DNA from 3 places in the Streptomyces sp. NPDC046870 genome. Region 1 is predicted to be linked to each of the others. Evidence: riboswitches for the same ligand, from Rfam matches in the RefSeq annotation. Region 1 holds a riboswitch; each other region holds the start of a gene.
The links. Region 1 has a riboswitch for S-adenosylmethionine ahead of thrC (threonine synthase). Riboswitches for the same ligand answer to the same signal wherever they lie in the genome.

Region 1 (6,823 bases):
GACGCCGGCCCCCTCGGGGGTCGCCGTGTCCAGGCCCTGCTCGAAGCGGACGTCGTCGTCGTTGACGTACACATTGACGAACCGGCGCAGCTTGCCCTGGTCGTCCAGGACGCGCGCGGCGATGCCCGTGTGGTTCTTCTCCAGGTCGGCGATGACCTCGCCGAGCGTCGCGCCCTCGGCGGCGACCTCGGCCTGCCCGCCGGTGTAGGTGCGCAGGATGGTGGGGATGCGAACGGTCACGCTCATGCGGTCGGACCTCCGGTCGGGTTCACGGGTACGGCGGGGCGGCGCCCCGGGGACGCGGGGGGTCGCGTCCGGCCTGCCGGCCGGGCGCCTGTCATGCGAGGCCGGCCTCTCGGAAGGAGTCCAGGGTCGGGCGGATGGTCGCGGTGAGGCCGGTCCCGGCGACCGCGTCCAGGGTCTTCAGGCCGTCACCGGTGTTCAGGACGACCGTGGTCTTCGCCGGGTCCAGCACGCCCGCCTCCAGCAGCTTGCGGGTGACGCCGACCGTCACGCCGCCGGCGGTCTCCGCGAAGATGCCCTCGGTCCGCGCCAGCAGCTTGATCGCGTCCACGACCTGCTCGTCCGTCACGTCCTCCACGGCACCGCCGGTGCGGCGCGCGATGTCCAGGACGTACGGCCCGTCGGCCGGGTTGCCGATGGCCAGCGACTTGGCGATGGTGTTCGGCTTCTGGGGCCGTACGACGTCGTGACCGGCCTTGAAGGCGGTGGAGACCGGGGAGCAGCCCTCGGCCTGGGCTCCGAAGATCTTGTACGGCCTGTCCTCGACCAGTCCCAGCTTGATCAGCTCCTGGAGCCCCTTGTCGATCTTCGTGAGCTGGGAGCCGGAGGCGATCGGGACCACGATCTGGTCGGGCAGCCGCCAGCCGAGCTGCTCGCAGATCTCGTACGCCAGGGTCTTGGAGCCCTCCGCGTAGTACGGCCGGAGGTTGACGTTGACGAAGCCCCAGCCCTCGCCGGCCGGGTCGCCGATCAGCTCGGAGCAGAAGCGGTTCACGTCGTCGTAGTTGCCCTCGATGCCGACGAGTTCACCGCCGTAGATCGCGGCCATGACGATCTTGCCCTGCTCCAGGTCGTGCGGGATGAACACGCAGGAGCGGAAGCCGGCACGGGCGGCGGCGGCGCCGACGGCGCCGGCCAGGTTGCCGGTCGAGGAGCAGGACAGGGTGGTGAAGCCGAAGGCGCGGGCGGCCTCCAGGGCCTGGGCCACGACCCGGTCCTTGAAGGAGTGGGTCGGGTTGCCGGAGTCGTCCTTCACGTACAGACCACCGGTCACGCCCAGCTCGCGGGCCAGGTTGTCGGCCTTGACGAGCTTGGTCCAGCCCGGGTTGATGTTCGGCTTGCCGGCGACGTCCGCCGGGACCGGCAGCAGGGGCGCGTAGCGCCAGATGTTCGCGGGGCCCGCCTCGATACGGCGGCGCAGTTCCTCGGTGTCGTAGGCGGAGAAGTCGTAGGCGATCTCCAGCGGGCCGAAGCACTCCTCGCAGGCGAAGACCGGGCCGAGCGGCACCCGGTGGCCGCACTCGCGACAGCTCAGGGCCGTGGCGGGGCCGAGGTCGACGGTGGATTCGCTGGTGGTGGCAACTGTCTGCACAGCCATGGAGGCGAGGCCCTTTCTCCTCATCTTCCTCACGACGCACCTCGCCGTGAGACGGAATTGGCACCTTCCCTGGCCGTGAGCCTCGCGCGAACGAGTCCGGTCAGGGGGGTTGCCGGGGCTTCACCGGGCCGTGTCCCTCTGCCCCTCTGGATGAGCGGTATGCGGTTGTGGAACGCACCCGACCCCCGACATGCGATGGTCATCGGCGTTGTTCAAGACTGTAACCGACGGCCGGGACAGTTGAGCTAGTCGTCCGAACCGCGAGACACCAGTGAGGAGCCACAGACTGTGCTGGAAGAAGTCGAGCGCTGGCTGACCACCCGGTCCTGGTCCGTGGCCGACCGACCGCTGCACCAGATCCTCGCGGCCAAGCAGCGCACGGGCCAGACCGTCAGCGTCGTGCTGCCCGCGCTCAACGAGGAGGAGACCGTCGGCGACATCGTCGCGGTCATCCGGCACGACCTCATGGAGCAGGTGCCGCTCGTCGACGAGCTCGTGGTCGTCGACTCGGGCTCCACCGACCGCACCTCCCAGGTCGCCGCGCGCGCCGGCGCCCGGGTCGTCCACCGCGACACCATCCTGCCGCGCCTCCCGGCCGTCCCCGGCAAGGGCGAGGTGCTGTGGCGGTCGCTGCTGGCGACCGGCGGGGACCTCGTGTGCTTCATCGACGCGGACCTCAGGGAGTTCTCCTCCGACTTCGTCTCCGGGATCGTCGGCCCGCTGCTCACCGACCCGGACGTCGACCTGGTCAAGGCGATGTACGACCGCCCGCTCGGCGGCAGTGCCGGGCAGGGCGGCCGGGTCACCGAACTCATGGCCCGCCCGCTGCTGAACATGCACTGGCCGCAGCTGGCCGGGTTCGTGCAGCCGCTGGGCGGCGAGTACGCGGCCCGCCGCACCCTGCTGGAACAGCTGCCCTTCCCCGTCGGCTACGGCGTGGAGCTGGGCATGCTGGTGGACGCGCTGCACCTGGTGGGCCTGGACGCGCTGGCCCAGGTCGACGTGGGCGTGCGCAAGCACCGGCACCAGGACGGGCAGGCGCTCGGCCGGATGGCCGCCGCGATCTACCGCACCGCCCAGCTCCGGCTGGCCCGCGGCCACCTGATCCGGCCCGCGCTGACCCAGTTCGAGCGGGGGGAGGAGGGGTTCGAGCCGCGCACCTACTCGGTGGACACCGAGGAGCGGCCGCCCATGGTGGAGATCGCGGAGTACGCCGAGCGCAAGGTGGCGTGAACGGGCCGTATACGGTCGGCCCGCCGGGCGGGCCGTACGTTTGAGCGGTTGGGGGCCGGGCTAGGTTGAGGCGTATGGCTTCCACGCTCGATGCTGCTCAGAAGGCTCAGGTGCTGGTCGCGTCGAACCGCGGCCCGGTCTCCTATCAGGTGGGCGAGGACGGCTCGCTGCACGCCCGGCGGGGCGGCGGCGGGCTGGTCTCGGGACTGTCCGCCATCGGCTCCGACGCGGGTTCGGTGTGGGTGTGCGCCGCGCTGGGCGACGGCGACCGGGCGGCCGTCCGGCGCGCGGCCGGCGGGCTGCTGCCGGCCGAGGAGACCGGCGGGCAGCGCGTGCGGATGCTCGACATCGACGCGACCGTGCACGCCGAGGCGTACAACGGCATCGCCAACTCGGTGCTCTGGTTCGTCCACCACATGCTGTACCAGACTCCGCTGGAGCCGGTCTTCGACGCCGGTTTCCGGCGGCAGTGGGCGTCGTACGAGGCCTACAACCGGGCGTTCGCCGAGGCGCTGGCCGAGGAGGCCGCCGAGGGCGCGGCCGTGCTGATCCAGGACTACCACCTGGCCCTGGCCCCGCGGATGCTCCGCCAGCTCCGGCCCGACCTGCGCATCGGCCACTTCTCGCACACCCCGTGGGCGCCGCCGGACTACTTCCGGCTCCTTCCCGACGACATCGCGGCCGAGCTGCTCAGCGGCATCCTGGGCGCGGACCGGGCGGCGTTCCTCACCCGGCGGTGGGCGGACGCGTTCACGGACTGCTGCCACGCGGTGCTCGGGCCGGGCATCCCCGCCGGCACCCGGATCGGGGTGCACGGGCTGGGCGCGGACGCGGACTTCCTGCGCAAGCGGGCGCACGAACCGGACGTGGACGAGCGGATGGCGGCGCTGCGGGCGGAGATCGGAGCGGGCCGCAAGACGATCGTCCGGGTGGACCGGACCGAGCTGTCCAAGAACATCGTGCGCGGGCTGCTGGCCTACGAGCAGCTGCTCGAGGACCACCCCGAGTGGCGGGAGAAGGTCGTCCACGTGGCCTTCGCCTACCCGTCCCGGCAGGACCTCGCCGTGTACCGCGAGTACACCGCCGAGGTGCGGCGGGTCGCGGACGAGATCAACGAGCGGTACGGCACGGCGGGCTGGACCCCGGTCGTGCTGCACGTGAAGGACGACTTCGCCCGCTCCCTGGCCGCCTACCGGCTGGCCGACGTGGCGCTGGTGAACCCCATCCGGGACGGCATGAACCTGGTCGCCAAGGAGGTCCCCGTCGTCTCCGACGAGGGCTGCGCGCTGGTGCTGTCGCGGGAGGCGGGGGCGTACGAGGAGCTGGGCGAGGACGCCTTCGTGGTGAACCCGTACGACATCGCGGGCACGGCACGGGCCCTGCACGAGGCACTCAGCCTGCCGGCGGACGCGCGGGCGGAGCGCTCGAAGCGACTGGCCGCCGCCGCGACCGCGCTGCCGCCGGCCCGGTGGTTCCTCGATCAGCTGGCGGCGCTGGAGCCCCGGCCGAGCTGAGCGGCCAGCGCCCGCAGCAGGCCCACGACCCCCTCCGGGCCGTCGACCACCAGGTCGGCCCGGTCCGCCAGTTCCGTGACCTCCGTGCTGCCGCTGCACACCAGCAGGCCGGGGACGCCGTTGGTGCGGAGCTTCTCGATCGCGGCGAAGGCGGGGAGGTCGCCCAGGTCGTCGCCGGCGTAGACGACACAGCCGGCCTGGACGGCGCGGGCGTGGTCGAGGAGGGCCACGCCCTTGTCCATGCCCGGTGGGCGCAGTTCCAGGACCATGCGGCCGGGCTCGACGATCAGGCCGTGCCGGGTGGCGAGATCGGCGAGGGGGGCGCGCAGGGCCTCGAACGCGGCCCGCGGGTCGGGGGCGCGGCGGGTGTGCACCGCCAGCGCCCGGCCCTTCTCCTCGATCCACGTGCCCTCTTGCGCTCCGGCGCGCTCCAGCAGGCCCGGCAGTTCGGCGCGGGCGGCGGCCACGCCGGGGTGCGGGGGCGGGGCGGTGAGCTCGCCGGTGGCCGCGTCCCAGCGCTCGGCGCCGTAGTGGCCGAGGACGGTGAGGTGCTCCAGGCCGGGGACGCCGGCGAAGCCGCCGTAGCGGACCGCGACCTCGGGCGGGCGGCCGGTGATCACGGCGACGGAGGCGATCTCGGGGGCGAGGGCGGCGAGGGCCGGTACGGCTCCGGGGTGGGCGCGGGCCTGCTCGGGGTCGGCGACGATCGGGGCCAGCGTGCCGTCGAAGTCCAGGCCGACCAGGGCGGTGCGGGGCTGCGCGAGCAGGGCGGCGAGGCCGTCCTGACCGGCTCGGGTGCGCGGGGTCGGCAGAGCGTCCATAGCGTCCATACCGCGACACTATCCAGCTCGGGGCGGCTCACGCCTGGGCGGGCGCCGCCCGCCCCGGGGGCCCGCCCCGGATGCCGCAGGGGCGTCCGGGGCGTCAGCGTTCCGCGCGTCTCGTCTCGCGGATCCGGCGCAGGCGGTTGACCGTCACCGGGTCGTGGGCGAGGGCCCGCTCGTCGTCCAGGAGGGCGTTGAGGAGCTGGTAGTAGCGGACGGGGGAGAGATCCAGCTCCTCCCGAATCGCGCGCTCCTTCGCGCCGGGGCCGGGGAAGGTCCGGCGCTCCAGCGCGAGGACCGCCTTCTCGCGGGTGCCCAGTTCCATGCCTGCCACGGTAGCGGCGGGCACCGACAGCGGGCCTCAGTTCACACTGCTGCTGTCGGCCGCCAGGGCCGTCGACTGCAGGCGGGTCAGGACACCGGAGGGGCTGCCGCCGGGGGCGACCGCCTGGCCGATGTTCTGCTTCACGGCCGCGCTGACCGCCGCCCAGGACGTCTTGCCGACGGGGTACAGCTCCGAGGTCGGCAGCTGCTCCAGGAAGGGGCGCAGGGCCTTGTCGGCGGGGGCGTCCGACGCCGCCATGGTGTCGGACGCGGAGCTGGTGACCGGCAGCAGCCCGTACTCGCGGGAGAACTCGAGGACGTTCTTCTCGTTGTAGGCGAAGTCGAGGAAGTCGCCGATCTGCTCGGCGTGCCCGTTCTGCTTGAAGCCCATCATCCAGTCGGCGACGCCCATGGAGGCCCTGGCCCTGCCGGTACGGCCCGGCATCGGCACCGTGCCGAACTTCACGCCCTTCTTGGCCGCCTGCTGGATGAGCGTGGGGTGGCCGTTGACCATGCCGACCCGGCCGTCGGCGAACGCGGCGAACGCGGCGGCACGGTTCAGCTTGCCGGGGGCGACCGGGCCGGTCAGGCCCTTGCCGACCAGCTCGTCCTTGAGCCAGGTGAAGGTCTCGACGTTCGTGGCGGAGTCGATGGTGTAGGTGCCGACGTCGTCGGTGTAGCCGCTGCCGCCGTTGCCGCCGCTGAGCAGCCACTGCATGGTCTCGGCCTGGGCCTCCTCGGGGCCGAGGGGCAGCGCGTACGGGTACTGCACGCCCTCCGCCTTGAGCGCCGTGGCGTCGGCCGCCAGCTCGTCCCAGGTGGTGGGCGCCGTGAGGTGGGCCTTGTCGAACAGGGTCTTGTTGTAGAAGAGCACGCGTGTGGAGGCGGCGAACGGGATGCCGTACTGCGTGTGCTTCCACTGGCCGGCGTCGGAGAGCGGGGAGAGGAAGTCCGCCTGGGTGCGTATGGAGAGCAGGTCGGAGACCGGGTAGAGCTTGCCGGCGGCGGCGTAGTCGGCGTAGGCGCCGATCTGGGCCATGTCCGGGGCGTGGCCGGCGTCGACCATCTCCTTGACCTTGCGGTCGACGTCGTTCCAGGAGTAGACGCTGACCTCGACCTTCACGTCCGGGTGCTGCTTCTCGTACTCCTTGACCAGGGCGTCCCAGTACTTCCTGGAGCTGTTGGCGGCCGAGTCGCCGTAGTCGGCCGCGACGAGTCTGAGGGTCACGTCGGAGGAACCCGTACTCCCGCAGCCGCCGAGAACCGCCGTCATGCCCAGTGCGGACACCACCGCGATCGTTCCTGCC
Region 2 (6,823 bases), on a different contig from region 1:
CAGCAAGCGTCCCGTTACGTCATGCTCTGTAGTCATGATCAGCACCTGGAGCACGGCGGCCGGCAGGACACTCAGAGCGGTCCGGGGCACCTCGGCACCGGTGACGTACGGCCTCATCGTCCTGTGCGGTCTGGTCTTCGCCCTCGGCCCGGCCTCCGGACTGGTCCCCGGGTACGGCTCGGGGGACGCGCTGCTCGCCGCGCAGCGGGCGTACTTCCGGCACTGGGGCGTGGTGCCCGCCGAGCTGTTCGACGGCCCCGCCGGGGCCGCGCTCACCCCGGCCACCGCACTGTTCGTGCACGGCAGCTGGGTGCACCTGCTCGGCAACATGCTCTTCCTCTTCGTCTTCGGGGCGATGACCGAGGAACGGATGGGCCGGGTGGAGTTCACCCTGTTCTACGTCGGCTGCGGCTACCTCGCCCTGCTGGGGTACGCGGCGGCCAACGCGGCCTCCGAGCAGTCGCTGGTCGGCGCCTCCGGGGCGGTCTCGGCGGTCCTCGGAGCGTTCCTCTTCCTCTTCCCCCGCGCCCGTGTGACCAGTCTCCTGCCGTTCCTGTTCTTCCTGCCGCTGCGCTTCCCGGCGTGGGTGGTGCTGCCGTCCTGGGCGGCCCTGCAGTGGCTCGCCGCGGGGCGCGCCTCCGACGGTCCCGGGGTGGCGTATCTGGCGCACCTGGTGGGGTTCGGGCTGGGCTTCGGCTACGCGTGGGTGCGTTACGGCCGTGGGACTAGAGTGAAAGCCGCCCCAGCTCCGGTCACCGAGGGAGAGACACAGCCGTGATCACCGCGATCGTCCTGATCAAGACCAGCGTGGACCGGATCCCCGAGATCGCGGAGCGGATCGCTTCGCTGGATTCGGTGAGCGAGGTGTTCTCCGTCACCGGTACCTACGACCTGATCGCGATGGTCCGGGTGCGGGAGCACGAGGATCTCGCCGAGATCATTCCGGGGCGGATCAGCAAGATCCCCGGGGTGGAGGCCACGGACACGCACGTCGCGTTCCGCACCTACTCCCAGCACGACCTGGAGGCCGCGTTCGCGATCGGCCTCGACAACTGACCGGTCCGGACGGCCGGCGGAACGGCTACGCGCTCACGTCCACCGCGGCGATCCCGCCGCCCGAAGGGACGTAGAGCCGGCCGCCGCGCACGACCGGGGTGTGCTGGTCGTCGCCCGCGTCCCGGCCCAGGACCGCGTTCCAGCGCTTCTTCCCGTCGAGGTCCAGCGCACAGACCCGCTCGCCCGCCCGCGCGTACACCGTGTCGCCGGCCACCACCACGCGGGGGTAGGCCGTGCCGCCCTCGAGACCGTACCTCCAGGCACGGGAGCCGTCGGCCGCCCGGACGGCGTAGACGCCGTCCTGTTCGGTGCCGACGGCCAGCGTACGGCTGCCCCCGGTGAGGATCCCGCCGTCGTCCTCCCTGCGCCACAGCCGCCGCCCGTCCGAGACGCGGAAGCCCTGGCGTTCGGCGGCGGAGTCCGTGAACAGGGTGGTGCCCGCGAGAGCGAGGACGGTGACGTCGGTGCCGGCGGACACCACCTGCCACTTGCGCGAACCGTCCCGGGCGTCCAATGCCAGCAGGACGTCGCCGTAGCTGCCCGTGCAGACGGTCCCGGCCGAGACGAGCGGGATGCCGGTGGGGCCGGCCGGGGTCTTGGCGGTCCATTTCTCGCTGCCGTCGGAGGCGTAGCAGCGCAGCCCGCCCGTGTCCGTGCCGCCGACGGAGACGAGGACGTCCTGGCCGAGCAGGACGGGAACGCCGTACCGCCGGTCGCCGAGGGTGCGGGTCCACAGCGGGCTGCCGGACGGGCTCACCGCGGTCAGCCGGCGCTCGTCCTCGGAGTGCAGGCCCACCACGCAGTACACGGCGTCCCGGGTGGCGACGGGCGTGGAGACGTCGTCGCCGAGCCGGACCTTCCAGCGCCTGGCCCCGTTCCGGGAGACCGCGTGCAGCACACCTCCGGAGGTGCCCGCGTAGACGACGGCACCGTCCGGGGAGAGCGCGCAGCAGGCCCCGTCCAGGCCGCCGATGCCGCCGAGGTCGTACTGCCAGCGCAGCACCGCCGCCGCCCGGTCCGTGCGGTCGGCGGACGGGGCCGGTGAGCGGTCGCTGCCGCCACCGCTCTCGGTACCGAACGACCCCCACAGCCGGCCGCCCACCCCCACCCCGGCCACGGCCACGGCTCCCCCGGCAAGGGCCGTGAGAAGCCGCCGCCGCCCGGGAGCCACGGCACCCGGACGGCGGCTCGGAGTGGTGACGGTGTCCGAGCCGGCCGAACCGCTGGAGGTGGCCGTCCGCGCCGAGTCACCGCGGGCGCCGGGGCCGGCCGAGCCCTCCAGGGCCGCCGAACCCGCCGAGCCGGACGAGGCGGCACGGGTTGCCGAGTCCGCCGGGGTCGCGGGAGCCGTCGAATCGCCCGCGGTCGCCGCCGGGCCATCGGGGGTGCCAGGGGTGGCTGCCAATGCCGGGTCGGCCAGGGTGGCACGGGTTGCCGAGTCCGCCAAGGTCGCGGGAGCCGTCGAGTCGCCCGTGGTCACCGTCGCCGGGCCACCGGGGGTGGCTGCCAATGCCGGGTCGGCCGGGGTGGCGCGGGCAGGCGGGTCCGCCGAGTCGGTGGTGGGGTGCGGGGCCAGGTACTCCACGCCGCTGGGGCGGTCGTCCGGGGTGGGGCGGGGCGGGGAGGCGGGGCCGTACCAGCCCGGGCGGACGGCGGCGCGCAGGGTGTCCGGGGCGAACCCGGCGCCCGCCACCACCGCCGCCGGCTCCGGGCGCTCCAGCGGGTCCTCGTGCAGACAGGCCGTCACCAGCGGGCGGATGTCCTCCGGGACGCCGGACAGGTCGAAGTCGCGGGTGAGGATGCGCAGCAGCACCACCGAGTCCTGGCCCTCGCCGAACGGCTCCCGGCCGGCCGCCGCGTACGCGAGGACCGCGCCGAGGGAGAAGACGTCGCTGGGCGGGCCGACCTGGCCGCCGTTGCGGATCTGCTCCGGCGAGACGTAGCCGACCGAGCCGACGACCGCTCCGGTGCGGGTCAGCGAGGTGGCCTCCAGCGCCCGGACGATCCCGAAGTCGATGACCCGGGGCCCGTCCGGGCCCAGCAGGATGTTCGACGGCTTCAGGTCGCGGTGGACCAGCCCCTTGGCGTGGATGGCCGCCAGCGCCTCGCCGAGCGCGCCGGCGAGGATCCGGACCGCGGGGCGCGGCAGCGCGCCGTGGTCGAGCACGGCGTCCCGCAGGTTCGGTCCGGACACGAACTCCGTCGCCATCCAGGGCCGTTCGGCCTCGGTGTCGGCGTCGACGACCCGTGCGGTGTAGGTGTCCGCGCCACCGACGGTCTGGGCGGCGCGGACCTCGTGGCGGAAGCGGGCGCGGAAGGTGCGGTCCTCGGCGTGCTCGGCCCGTACGACCTTCACCGCGAGCCGCAGCCCGGTGCGGGACTCGGCGAGGTAGACCTCGCCCATGCCGCCCGCGCCCAGTCTGTGCGTGGTGGTGTACGGGCCGATGTGGCGCGGATCCGTGGCGCGCAGCGGCTGCACTCCGGTGTCCCCCTGTCCGACGTGGTGTCAAGGGGAGGTTATAGCGCGGTTCAGACCGCGGGCACGCAACGACCGTCCTCCGTGCGGTACTGCCACTTCGCGCCCTGCGCCACCAGTTCCCCGACGGCGTTCACGAAGCGCTCCACGTGCTCGTCCGGCGTGCCCGCGCCGAAGCTGACGCGGATGGCGTTGAGGGACTTCTCGCCCGGGGCCGCCTCGGGGGCGCCGCACTCGCCCTGGGTCTGCGGGTCGCTGCCGAGCAGGGTGCGGACCAGGGGGTGGGCGCAGAAGAGGCCGTCGCGGACGCCGATGCCGTACTCGGCGGAGAGCGCGGCGGCGAAGTGCGAGCTGTTCCAGCCCTCGACGACGAAGGAGATCACGCCGACGCGCGGCGCGTCGTCGCCGAAGAGGGACAGCACGCGCACCCCGGGCACCTCGGCCAGGCCCTCGCGGACCTTGGCGATCAGGTGCTGTTCGCGGGCGACGAGGGTGTCCCAGCCGGCCTCGGTGAGGGCCTTGCAGGCGGAGGCGATGGCGTAGGCGCCGATGACGTTCGGGGAGCCGGCCTCGTGGCGGGCCGCCGTCTCGTGCCACTCGACGGCCACACCGCCGTCCTCGCGCCGGGTGACCTTGCGGCTGGCGCCGCCGCCCGCGAGGTACGGCGCGGCCGCCTGGAGCCAGTCGGCGCGGCCGGCCAGGACGCCGGAGCCGAAGGGGGCGTACAGCTTGTGGCCGGAGAAGGCGACCCAGTCGACGTCCAGCTCGCGGAGGTCCACCGGGTGGTGCGGGGCCAGCTGGGCCGCGTCCAGGACGATGCGGGCGCCGTGGGCGTGCGCGGCGGCGGCCAGTTCACGCACCGGCCACAGCTCGCCGGTGACGTTGGAGGCGCCGGTGACGCAGACCAGGGCCGGGCCGTGGGGGTCCCGGCCGGCCAGGGCCCGCTCCAGGGTCTGCACGGCCTGCCGCGGGGTGCGCGGGGCGTCGAGGTAGGTGACCCGCGCGTCCTGCCAGGGCAGCAGCGAGGCGTGGTGCTCGGTCTCGAAGACGAAGACCTGGCAGTCGGCCGGGACCGCCCGGGCCAGCAGGTTGAGGGAGTCGGTGGTCGACCGGGTGAAGACCACCTGGTCGGCCGGGCGGCAGCCGAGGAAGTCGGCGACCGTCCTGCGGGCGTTCTCGAACAGGTCGGTGGAGAGCTGGGAGAGGTAGCCGGCACCGCGGTGGACACTGCCGTAGTACGGGGCGTACGCGGCGACGTCGTCCCAGACGCGCTGGAGGGCGGGGGCGCTGGCCGCGTAGTCCAGGGCGGCGTAGCTGACCTCGCCGCCGGTGACCAGCGGGACGGTGACATCACGGCCCAGAACGGGCAGAGGGGTGCAAACAGACTGGTTGGCGGCAGCGGTGAAGACAGACATGACGGAACTCCCGTGACAGGAATGCGGAGAAATGCAGAAAAGTGCTGCGAAGGGCTGTGCGGAGGCGGGGCTCTGCGGCCCTAACGCATTCGCTTGCTCACGGAAGGCTCCCTCGAACGACCAGGACCCCTGGTGTGTGAGGGGTCCGCGCTTGCCGTAGGCCTTGCTGCCGTACGACCTGGTCTTCACCCGGGGCACCCCGCCACGGACGGAGGGTTGCCGGACAGTCGGCCGGGGCCTCATGACTGTCACTCATGACCTGGTACAGGAACGTACTGAAGTGATCGTCGTCCCGCAACCCGTGTCCGGATCGCGGGACGGCTCCCGGGGGCGTCAGGCGTTGCTGACGGCCACCCAGCGCTCCAGGGTGCGCTTGGCCGCGCCCGAGTCGATGGACTCCGCGGCCCGCGCCATGCCCGCGCGGATCTGTTCGGTGAGCGGCGCGTCCGTCGGCTCAAGGGCCACCAGCGCGGCCGCCGAGTTCAGCAGGACGGCGTCCCGTACGGCTCCCCGCTCGCCGTCCAGCAGCCGGCGGGCGACCTCGGCGTTGTAGGACGCGTCGGCACCACGCAGGGCGTCCACGGGGACGAGGTCGATGCCGACGTCGCGCGGGTCGAAGACCTCCTCCGTGACCTTGCCGTCCCGGACCACCCACACCCGGGAGGCGGCGGTGACGGTCAGCTCGTCCAGGCCGTCGTCGCCCCGGAAGACCAGCGCGGAGTTGCCCCGCTCGGCGAGGACACCGGCGACGATCGGCGCCATGCGGGGATCCGCGACGCCGACGGCCTGCGACCGCACCTGGGCGGGGTTGGTCAGCGGGCCCAGCACGTTGAAGGTGGTCCGGATGCCCAACTGACCGCGCGCGGCGGCGACGTGACGCAGCGACGGGTGGAACCGCACCGCGAAGCAGATGGTGATGCCGGCTTCCTCGGCCACCTCGGCCACCCGCTGCGGGGTCAGGTTGAGGTTGATGCCCAGCTTCTCCAGGACGTCGGAGGAGCCGGAGGCCGAGGACGCGGCGCGGTTGCCGTGCTTGACGACCTTCGCCCCCGCGCCCGCGACGACGATCGAGGACATGGTGGAGATGTTCACCGTCTTGGCGCCGTCGCCGCCGGTGCCGACGATGTCGACGGCCGGGCCGGGCACCTCGATGACGTTCGCGTGCGCGTACATCGTCCGTACCAGTCCGGTGATCTCCTGGACCGTCTCGCCCTTGGCCCGCAGCGCCACCATGAACCCGGCGATCTGCGCGTCGGTCGCCTCCCCGCGCATGATCAGGTCCATCGCCCAGGCGGTGTCGTCGGCGGACAGGTCCCGGCCGTCCAGCAGACCGTTCAGCAGGGCGGGCCAGGAGCGGCCCGCCGCGGTGTCGCCTCCAGCGGGGGTCACAGCGCTCATCAGCCGCTCCTCGAACAGTTCCTGCTACGTCGTACACCACCCTATCCAGCCGGACGGCACGCTGAAGGGCCCCGTCCGCAACCCGGACGGGGCCCTTCAACGTGGCGTGGCGACGCGGTGATCAGTGGTGGCCGTGGCCGCTCGTGATCTCCTTGTACTCCTCGACGGTCGGCTTCGGGATCTGGTTGTCCTCGCCGAAGTAGGCGTTGGACAGCTTCGCCCGCAGCTTCGTCGAGGCCGGGACCTTGCGCTCGACCCCGTTCTCGTCGACCGTCGGACCGATCTCGGCCGGCTGGTACTGCTCGTGCGAGGTGAGCGTGTGCAGCTGCTCCTGGCTCAGCGGCTCGTGCACCTCGATGAACTCACCGTGCGGCAGCCGCTTGATGATGCCGGTCTCGCGGCCGTGCAGCACCTTGTCGCGGTCGCGGCGCTGGAGGCCCAGGCAGATCCGCTTGGTGACGATGAACGCGATGACCGG
Region 3 (6,823 bases), on a different contig from region 1:
CGGGGAGCGCGGTACGTTGAACCGGCCGTGGATGTCGAAGTGCTGCCCCTGGTGCACGAAGGCGCCGGCCTTGGCGTCCCGGAGGAAGGTCCCGGTGGCCTGGTCGGCGATGATCTCGTCACCGCGCCAGGAGTCGAACAGTTCGTTCGCGGTGGCGAGGAACTCCTTGGCGCGGGAGTAGCGCTCCTCCTGCGGCAGGAAGCCGCCGCGCCGGAAGTTCTCGCCGGTGAAGGCGTCCCAGGAGGTGACCACGTTCCAGGCGGACCGGCCGCCGGAGAGGTGGTCGAGGCTCGCGAACTGGCGGGCCACCTCGTACGGTTCGTTGAACGTGGAGTTGATGGTGCCGGTCAGGCCGAGCCGGTCGGTGACGGCGGCCAGCGCGGCCAGCACGGTGAAGGTGTCGGGGCGGCCGACCACGTCCAGGTCGTAGATCTTTCCGCCCTGTTCGCGCAGCCGGAGTCCCTCCGCGAGGAACAGGAAGTCGAACTTGGCGCGTTCGGCGGTCCGCGCGAAGTGCGCGAAGCTGCTGAACTCGATGTGGCTGCCGGCGGCCGGGTCGCTCCACACGGTGGTGTTGTTCACGCCGGGGAAGTGGGCGGCCAGGTGGATCTGCTTCAGCGGCTTGCTCATGGCGGTACGGTCGTCCTCTCCGGCGTTCAGGCTGCTGCGTAGCGGTTGGCGGGGCGGGCGAGACCGAGGAGGCCGCGCAGGGTGCCGGCCTCGTAGGCGTCCCGGAAGCGGCGGCGCCGCCGCAGCTCGGGTACCAGGTCCCGGGTGATCCGGGGCAGGTCGTGGCCGGCGACCGCGGGCCGCAGGCGGAACCCGGTCAGCCCGCCCGCCGCCAGCTCCTCCAGCAGGTCGGCGAGTTCCGCGGCCGTACCGGTGAAGATCCGGGCGTCGCTGGTGTACGGCTCGCCCGCGAGGGTGTCGAGGCGGTCGCGGCGGGCCTCGGCCCCGGCCCGGCTGTCGTCCAGGAAGACGACCAGGTCGCCGAAGACGTGCAGCGTCTCCCCGGCGCGTCCCGCCGCCTCCTGCTCGGCGCGGATCTCGGCGACGATCGCCCGGGCCTGGTCCGCGTCGTGCGGGGTGACGTAGCCGACGTCGGCCTGACGGGCCACGAGCCGGTACGGAACGGTCTGGTGGGCGAGGGCGGTGACCAGGGGCTGGCCCTGCGGCGGGCGGGGCGTGATGGAGGGGCCCTTGACGCTGAACCAACGGCCCTCGAAGTCGATGTAGTGCAGCTTGTCCCGGTCGATGAAGCGGCCGGTCGCCGCGTCCCGGATCTCGGCGTCGTCCTCCCAGCTGTCCCAGAGCCGGCGGACCACTTCCACGTGGTCGGCGGCCTCGTCGAACAGGTCGTTGATCGTCTCCCGCGCGTCCGGGCTGTCGAAGCCCTCGATCCGGGGGATGGTGCGGCGGCCGAAGTGCGCGGCCTCGTCCGGGCGGAAGTCGGTCCGCACCCGCAGGCCCGCGCGTCCCGTGCTGACGTAGTCGAGGGTGGCGATCGCCTTGGAGATGTGGAACGGCTCGGTGTGCGTGGCCACCACGGTGGGGACCAGGCCTATGTGCCGGGTGACCGGGGCGACGCGGGAGGCGATGAGGACCGCGTCGAGCCGGCCGCGGACCTGGTCGGTGCGCTCGTCGGGTGCGAGGAGGTGGGAGGACTGCGGGCCGAGGCCGTCCTCGATGGTGACGAAGTCGAGCAGGCCGCGTTCGGCCTCGGTGATCAGGTCGGTCCAGTAGCCGGCGGTGAACAGGTCGCGGGGGCGGGCGACCGGCTCGCGCCAGGACGCGGGATGCCATCCGGTGCCGTCCAGGGCGACGGCGAGGTGCAGGGGTGCGGCAGGGGTCGAGGACACGTCGGTGCCTTCCTTGATGTCCGTACGGGGACGCCGGCCGGCGGGGCCGACGGCGGGCGGCGTCGGCCGCGGGCGGGCGCGGCGGGGGGAGCCCCGGGCCGGGGTGGGGCCGGGGAGAGGTCAGTGGCGACAGAGCGCGGCGGACACGCGCTGGAGGTCTATGTGCGGCCGGGAGTGCAGACGGACGGACCGGTACGGGCGCGGGGCGCGCGGCGGGCGGATCCGCTGGGGCACCGGGGTCACGGCCGTCACCTCCGTCCGTCGGGCGCGGCGGGCCGGGTCGGCGTCCGCCTGGCGGATCTCGTCGAGACGTCCAACGTCCGGCCGGCCGCCGTTGTTCCCGGGCTGCGCAGTTGCACGATGCGGGAGCGGCGGCGCAGGGTGAACCCGATCGACTCGTAGAGCCGGATCGCGGGCGTGTTGTCGGCGGCGGCGTGCAGGAACGGGGTGTCCCCGCGGTCCCGGATGCCGGCCGCGACCGCGCGCACCAGCCGGGTGGCCAGTCCCCGGCCGCGGTACGCGGGGTCCGTGCACACGGCGCTGATCTCGGTCCACCCGGGCAGGCGCAGCCTCTCCCCCGCCATGGCGACGAGCCTGCCCCGGTGCCGGATGCCGAGGTAGGTGCCCATCTCGACGGTCCGGCGCAGGAAGGGGCCCGGCCGGGTACGGGCCACCAGATCGAGGATCTCGGGGATGTCGTCGGCTCCCAGGCGGACCGCCTCCGGGTCCGGTCCGGCCCGCAGCGCGGTGTCCACGAGCTGGACTCCCGTGCCCTCGCCGAGCACCTCCCAGCCGTCGGGGACCCACTCGACCGGCTTGACCCGTACGGGGTTCCCCGGACCGACGAGCGTGTGCAGGTCGGCCCAGGCCGCCGGGTCCGCCGGGTCGGCGAGCGCCGCGAAGGCGTAGGTCTCCGGCCGGTAGCGGGCCGCGCGGCCGTACCGGTCGGCGAGCCGGGCGTGCGGGCCGGTGAGGGCGGCCCAGACGGCGTTGTCCAGGACGGGGTCCGCGGGCGGGAGCGGGGTCGCGCCTGGGCGGACGCCGGTCGGACGGGCCACGGGAGCGACCCCCTCTCTTGTCTCCATGTCGATGGATCGACGACCCGTCAGGAGTTGTCCAGCGGCAGCCCGGGCGGGTTGACCTCCGCCTTCGCCACGGACTCGTTGGACAGGCCCCAGGCGGCGAGCCACTTGCCGTACTGCCCGTTCTCGATCAGGTGGTTGAGGGCGTCGGCGAGCGGCTTGGCGAGTCCGCTGTCCTTCTTCGCGGTCGCCGCGATCAGGCCCTGGAGCGTCTCGCCGGCACCGGAGAAGGTGCCCGCGTTGCGGGTGGCGTTGGGGGTGTTCGCGGTCTGCCGGGCGCGGTAGGCGACCGCGGGGTTGGGACCGAGGTAGGCGTCGATCTTCCCGCTGCTCAGCGCCAGGTTGATGGCGTTCTGGTCCGGGAAGTACTTGACGGTGAGCTTCTTGCCCTCCTTGGCCAGCTTGGCCTTCCACTCCAGGAGGATCTTCTCCTGGTTGGTGCCGGCGCCCACGCTGACCGTCTTGCCGGCGAGCTTCTTGTAGTCGCCGTCGAAGTTCCAGGGGTTCTTCTTCAGCACCTCGAAGGCCAGGTTGTCCTTGCGGTAGGAGGCGAACTCGTACTTCCGCTTGCGTTCCTCGGTGACGGTGACGTTGGAGAAGGCCACGTCGACCTTGCCGCTGTCGACGCCGACGAAGAGGTTCTCCCAGGTGGAGTTCCTGATCTCGGGCTTCAGGCCGAGGACCGCGGCCACCAGGCGGCCGAGATCGGGTTCGGAGCCGGTGAGGGTCTTCTGGTCGCTGCCCACGAAGTTCAGCGGCGCGGAGCCCGAGGGCAGGGCTCCGACGCCGATGACGAGCTTGCCGCTCCTGCGCACGGAGGCGGGCAGTTCGGCGCTGATGGACTTCACCTCGGAGACCTTCAGCGCGGTCTCCTTGGCGGCTCCGTTGGACAGCCGCCCCACGGTCACCGTGCCGGCGGTGTCGGTCTTGGTGACGGCCTCGCTGTCGCCTCCGCAGGCGGCGAGCCCGGTGGCGAGGGTGGCGACGGCGGTCGCGGCGGTGATGCCGCGGATCACGGCGCGTCGGGAGAGGTGGGTAGGCATGGCGTGGCTGTCCTTGTCTCGCTGATGAGGGTGAGCGCTGAGAGTGGGGTGGGGGGTGGGTCTTGGAGGGCCCGAGCGGCGGGGGCCGCGGCACCCTGTCGTGGCGGCGCGGTCAGAGGACCTTGCCGAGGAACTCCCGGGTCCGTGCGTGCCGGGGCCGGTCCAGCACCTCGCCGGGCGGGCCCTGTTCGACGATCCGGCCGCCGTCGATGAAGACGACCCGGTCCGCGACCTCGCGGGCGAAGCCGATCTCGTGGGTGACGATGACGAGGGTGGTGCCGCTGGTCGCCAGATCCTTGATGACGGCCAGCACCTCGCCGACGAGTTCGGGGTCGAGCGCCGAGGTCGGCTCGTCGAAGAGGATGATGCCGGGCCGCAGGGCGAGGGCGCGCGCGATGGCGACGCGCTGTTGCTGTCCCCCGGACAACTGCCGCGGGTAGGCGCCGGCCTTGTCGCCGAGACCGACGCGTTCGAGCAGCTCCCGGGCGAGCTCCTGGGCCGCCGCCCTGGTCAGCCTGCCGGTGGCGGCGGGGGCCGCGGCGACGTTCTCCAGGACGGTCAGGTGCGGGAAGAGGTTGAAGTTCTGGAAGACGAAGCCGATCCGGCCGCGCTGGGCCAGGATGGCGCGCTCGCTGAGTTCCTTCAGCCGGTCCCCGTGCCGTTTCACCCCGATCAGCTCGCCGCCCACGCTGACGTGGCCTATCTCGGGCTTCTCCAGGTGGTTGACGACCCTGAGCAGCGTGGACTTGCCGGAGCCGGACGGCCCGAGGATCACCGTGACCTCGCCGGGGCGGACGGTCAGGTCGATGCCGTCGAGGACGCGGTGGGTGCCGTACCACTTGTGGACGCCGTGTACTTCGAGCGCGGCGGGGGCGGCCTTCGGCAGGGCCTGGGCGGTGGTCATACGGCGGCCTCCCGGCTCAGCCGGGCCCGCAGACCGGCGAGGCCGGCCCGGGCCTTCTGCAAGGGGGTCGGCGGCAGGGTGCGGGTGGCGCCCCGGGCGTAGTGGCGCTCGACGTAGAACTGGACGACGGACACGGCGCTGGTGAGGATCAGGTACCAGACGGTGGCGACCATCAGCAACGGCACCACGTCGCCGGGGTAGGTGCTGCCCATCGACTGCACCGCGCCGAACAGGTCGAGCAGCGACACGTAGAAGACCAGGGACGTGCTCTTGATGAGACCGATCAGCTGGTTGACGTAGTTCGGGGTGATGGACCGCAGGGCCTGCGGGAAGACGATCCGGCGGAACTGGTAGCCCTTGGGCAGGCCCAGGGCGGCGGCCGCCTCGTGCTGTCCCTGGTCGACGGAGAGGATCCCGCCGCGCACCACCTCCGCCGCGTACGCCGCCTCGTTGAGGCTGAGGCCGATGACGGCGATCGTCATGTCCGTGGCCAGCCGGGACTCGTCGAAGGTGACGAAGGCGGGCCCGAACGGCACCCCGAGGCTCAACGTCCTGTACAGGGCACTGAAGTTGTACAGGAAGATCAGTACGACGATGAGCGGCACGGAGCGGAACAGCCAGGTGTAGGTCCAGCTGACCGCGCGCAGCACCAGGCTCCCGGAGAGCCGGGCGAGCGCCAGCAGAATGCCGCCGAGGAGCCCCAGGACGGCGCTGAGCGCGGCGACTTCGAGGGTGACGAGGAGGCCGTCGAGGACGGTGGGGCGCAGGAACCAGTAGCGGAAGCGGTCCCACTGGTAGAAGGGGTTCGTGACCAGTCCGTGCAGGATCTGCGCGACGAGTACGAGGACGGCGGCGGTGACGATCCACCGGCCGGGCCGGCGCAGCGGCTGAACACGCTGCGCCGACAGAGGTTTTGACGGGGTGTCGGCGATGGCCGGCGCCTCGGCTAGGGAGACGGCGGCGCCTGGGGGTTCACTCATGGCGGGCTCCGGCGGAGTCGGTCACCCCGGGGCCGCGCGGGAGCGGAGGTGGGCCACGACGGCACTGCGGCACGAGGCGGCGCACGGACGGGCGCGGAACCGGGAGCTGGGCGGACAACGGCACACCGGACGGACGGTGTGCGGTGGGAACGCGGGGGCTGGGAGGAAGACGTCAGCCCTGACAGCGGGCAGAGCCCGGTGCGGTACACAGTGCGCTGTTCACGCGGAGCAGATCGACGGCGCGGTCGGCGACGAGGAGACCGGCGTACGACGGTACGCAGCCCTGGGGGCGGCTCACGGCCGTCCTGGGAGCTGCGTACATGGCGTCACCTGTCACTGTTCCGGCCCCGTGGGGCCTCGCGCTTACCGAAAACGTCGTCCGGTCCGGTCGTCACCTGGGGCACCCCACCGCGGTGCGAGGGTTGCCGGTCAGCGAGCCAGGGCTTGGCGCTGACGCTCATGACCGTTCTGAGCGGTAAGTAAGGCAGTTGCCCGTTCGAATGTCAACGGACGTCCGCCAAGTGGACATCGGCGGCCCGCTCTCACCTGCGGGAAGTGTCCGGGGTGTCCGCGGCGTGGCCTGCCCAGTCCAGGATCTGGACAGCGGCTCCCGCGGCCTCCAGGCCCTGGCAGCGGCCGTGGTGGCGGCGGGCGATGCCGTCCAGGTCGAGGTGGCGGCCGAAGGCGGGGTGGGCGGCCAGGCGGCGGGCGTAGGCCCACAGGGCGCGGTGGTCGGCGATGCGCTGCACGGCGGAGGCGTCGAGGTGGCAGCGGTGGACGGTGTCGAGTTGCACGAGGGTGACCCACAGCTCGATGTCCGCGGCGGTGAGCCGGTCGTCGGCCAGGTACTCCTCGCCGCTCAGCCGTCGCTCCAGGCGGCCCAGGGTGTCCAGCAGCACGTCGAGAGCGGCGGCCCGTTCGTCGGGGCCGGCCCCGGCGCGTCCGGCGCGCTGCG

Region 2: another riboswitch for S-adenosylmethionine. It lies ahead of AB0946_RS39775 (aminotransferase class V-fold PLP-dependent enzyme); the one in region 1 lies ahead of thrC (threonine synthase).
Region 3: another riboswitch for S-adenosylmethionine. It lies ahead of AB0946_RS21415 (amino acid ABC transporter permease); the one in region 1 lies ahead of thrC (threonine synthase).

The regions. Positions count from the first base shown of each region.
Region 1 covers NZ_JBEYXM010000004.1:363,092-369,914, forward strand. Annotated here, with positions in the region: gene AB0946_RS12735 (ubiquitin-like small modifier protein 1) at 1-246, opposite strand, end outside; gene thrC (threonine synthase) at 338-1,621, opposite strand; SAM riboswitch class I at 1,639-1,778, opposite strand; gene AB0946_RS12745 (glucosyl-3-phosphoglycerate synthase) at 1,910-2,854, shown strand; gene AB0946_RS12750 (trehalose-6-phosphate synthase) at 2,929-4,368, shown strand; gene otsB (trehalose-phosphatase) at 4,335-5,198, opposite strand; gene AB0946_RS12760 (DUF3263 domain-containing protein) at 5,293-5,517, opposite strand; gene AB0946_RS12765 (extracellular solute-binding protein) at 5,554-6,807, opposite strand.
Region 2 covers NZ_JBEYXM010000040.1:6,711-13,533, reverse strand. Annotated here, with positions in the region: gene AB0946_RS39790 (rhomboid family intramembrane serine protease) at 35-778, shown strand; gene AB0946_RS39785 (Lrp/AsnC ligand binding domain-containing protein) at 775-1,056, shown strand; gene AB0946_RS39780 (PQQ-binding-like beta-propeller repeat protein) at 1,082-3,535, opposite strand; gene AB0946_RS39775 (aminotransferase class V-fold PLP-dependent enzyme) at 3,586-4,947, opposite strand; SAM riboswitch class IV at 5,090-5,207, opposite strand; gene trpD (anthranilate phosphoribosyltransferase) at 5,281-6,345, opposite strand; gene AB0946_RS39765 (cytochrome bc complex cytochrome b subunit) at 6,467-6,823, opposite strand, start outside.
Region 3 covers NZ_JBEYXM010000009.1:152,111-158,933, reverse strand. Annotated here, with positions in the region: gene AB0946_RS21445 (NtaA/DmoA family FMN-dependent monooxygenase) at 1-630, opposite strand, end outside; gene AB0946_RS21440 (LLM class flavin-dependent oxidoreductase) at 657-1,859, opposite strand; gene AB0946_RS21435 (putative leader peptide) at 1,980-2,093, opposite strand; gene AB0946_RS21430 (GNAT family N-acetyltransferase) at 2,108-2,917, opposite strand; gene AB0946_RS21425 (ABC transporter substrate-binding protein) at 2,965-3,984, opposite strand; gene AB0946_RS21420 (amino acid ABC transporter ATP-binding protein) at 4,097-4,888, opposite strand; gene AB0946_RS21415 (amino acid ABC transporter permease) at 4,885-5,868, opposite strand; SAM riboswitch class IV at 6,223-6,333, opposite strand; gene AB0946_RS21410 (glutathione S-transferase C-terminal domain-containing protein) at 6,411-6,823, opposite strand, start outside.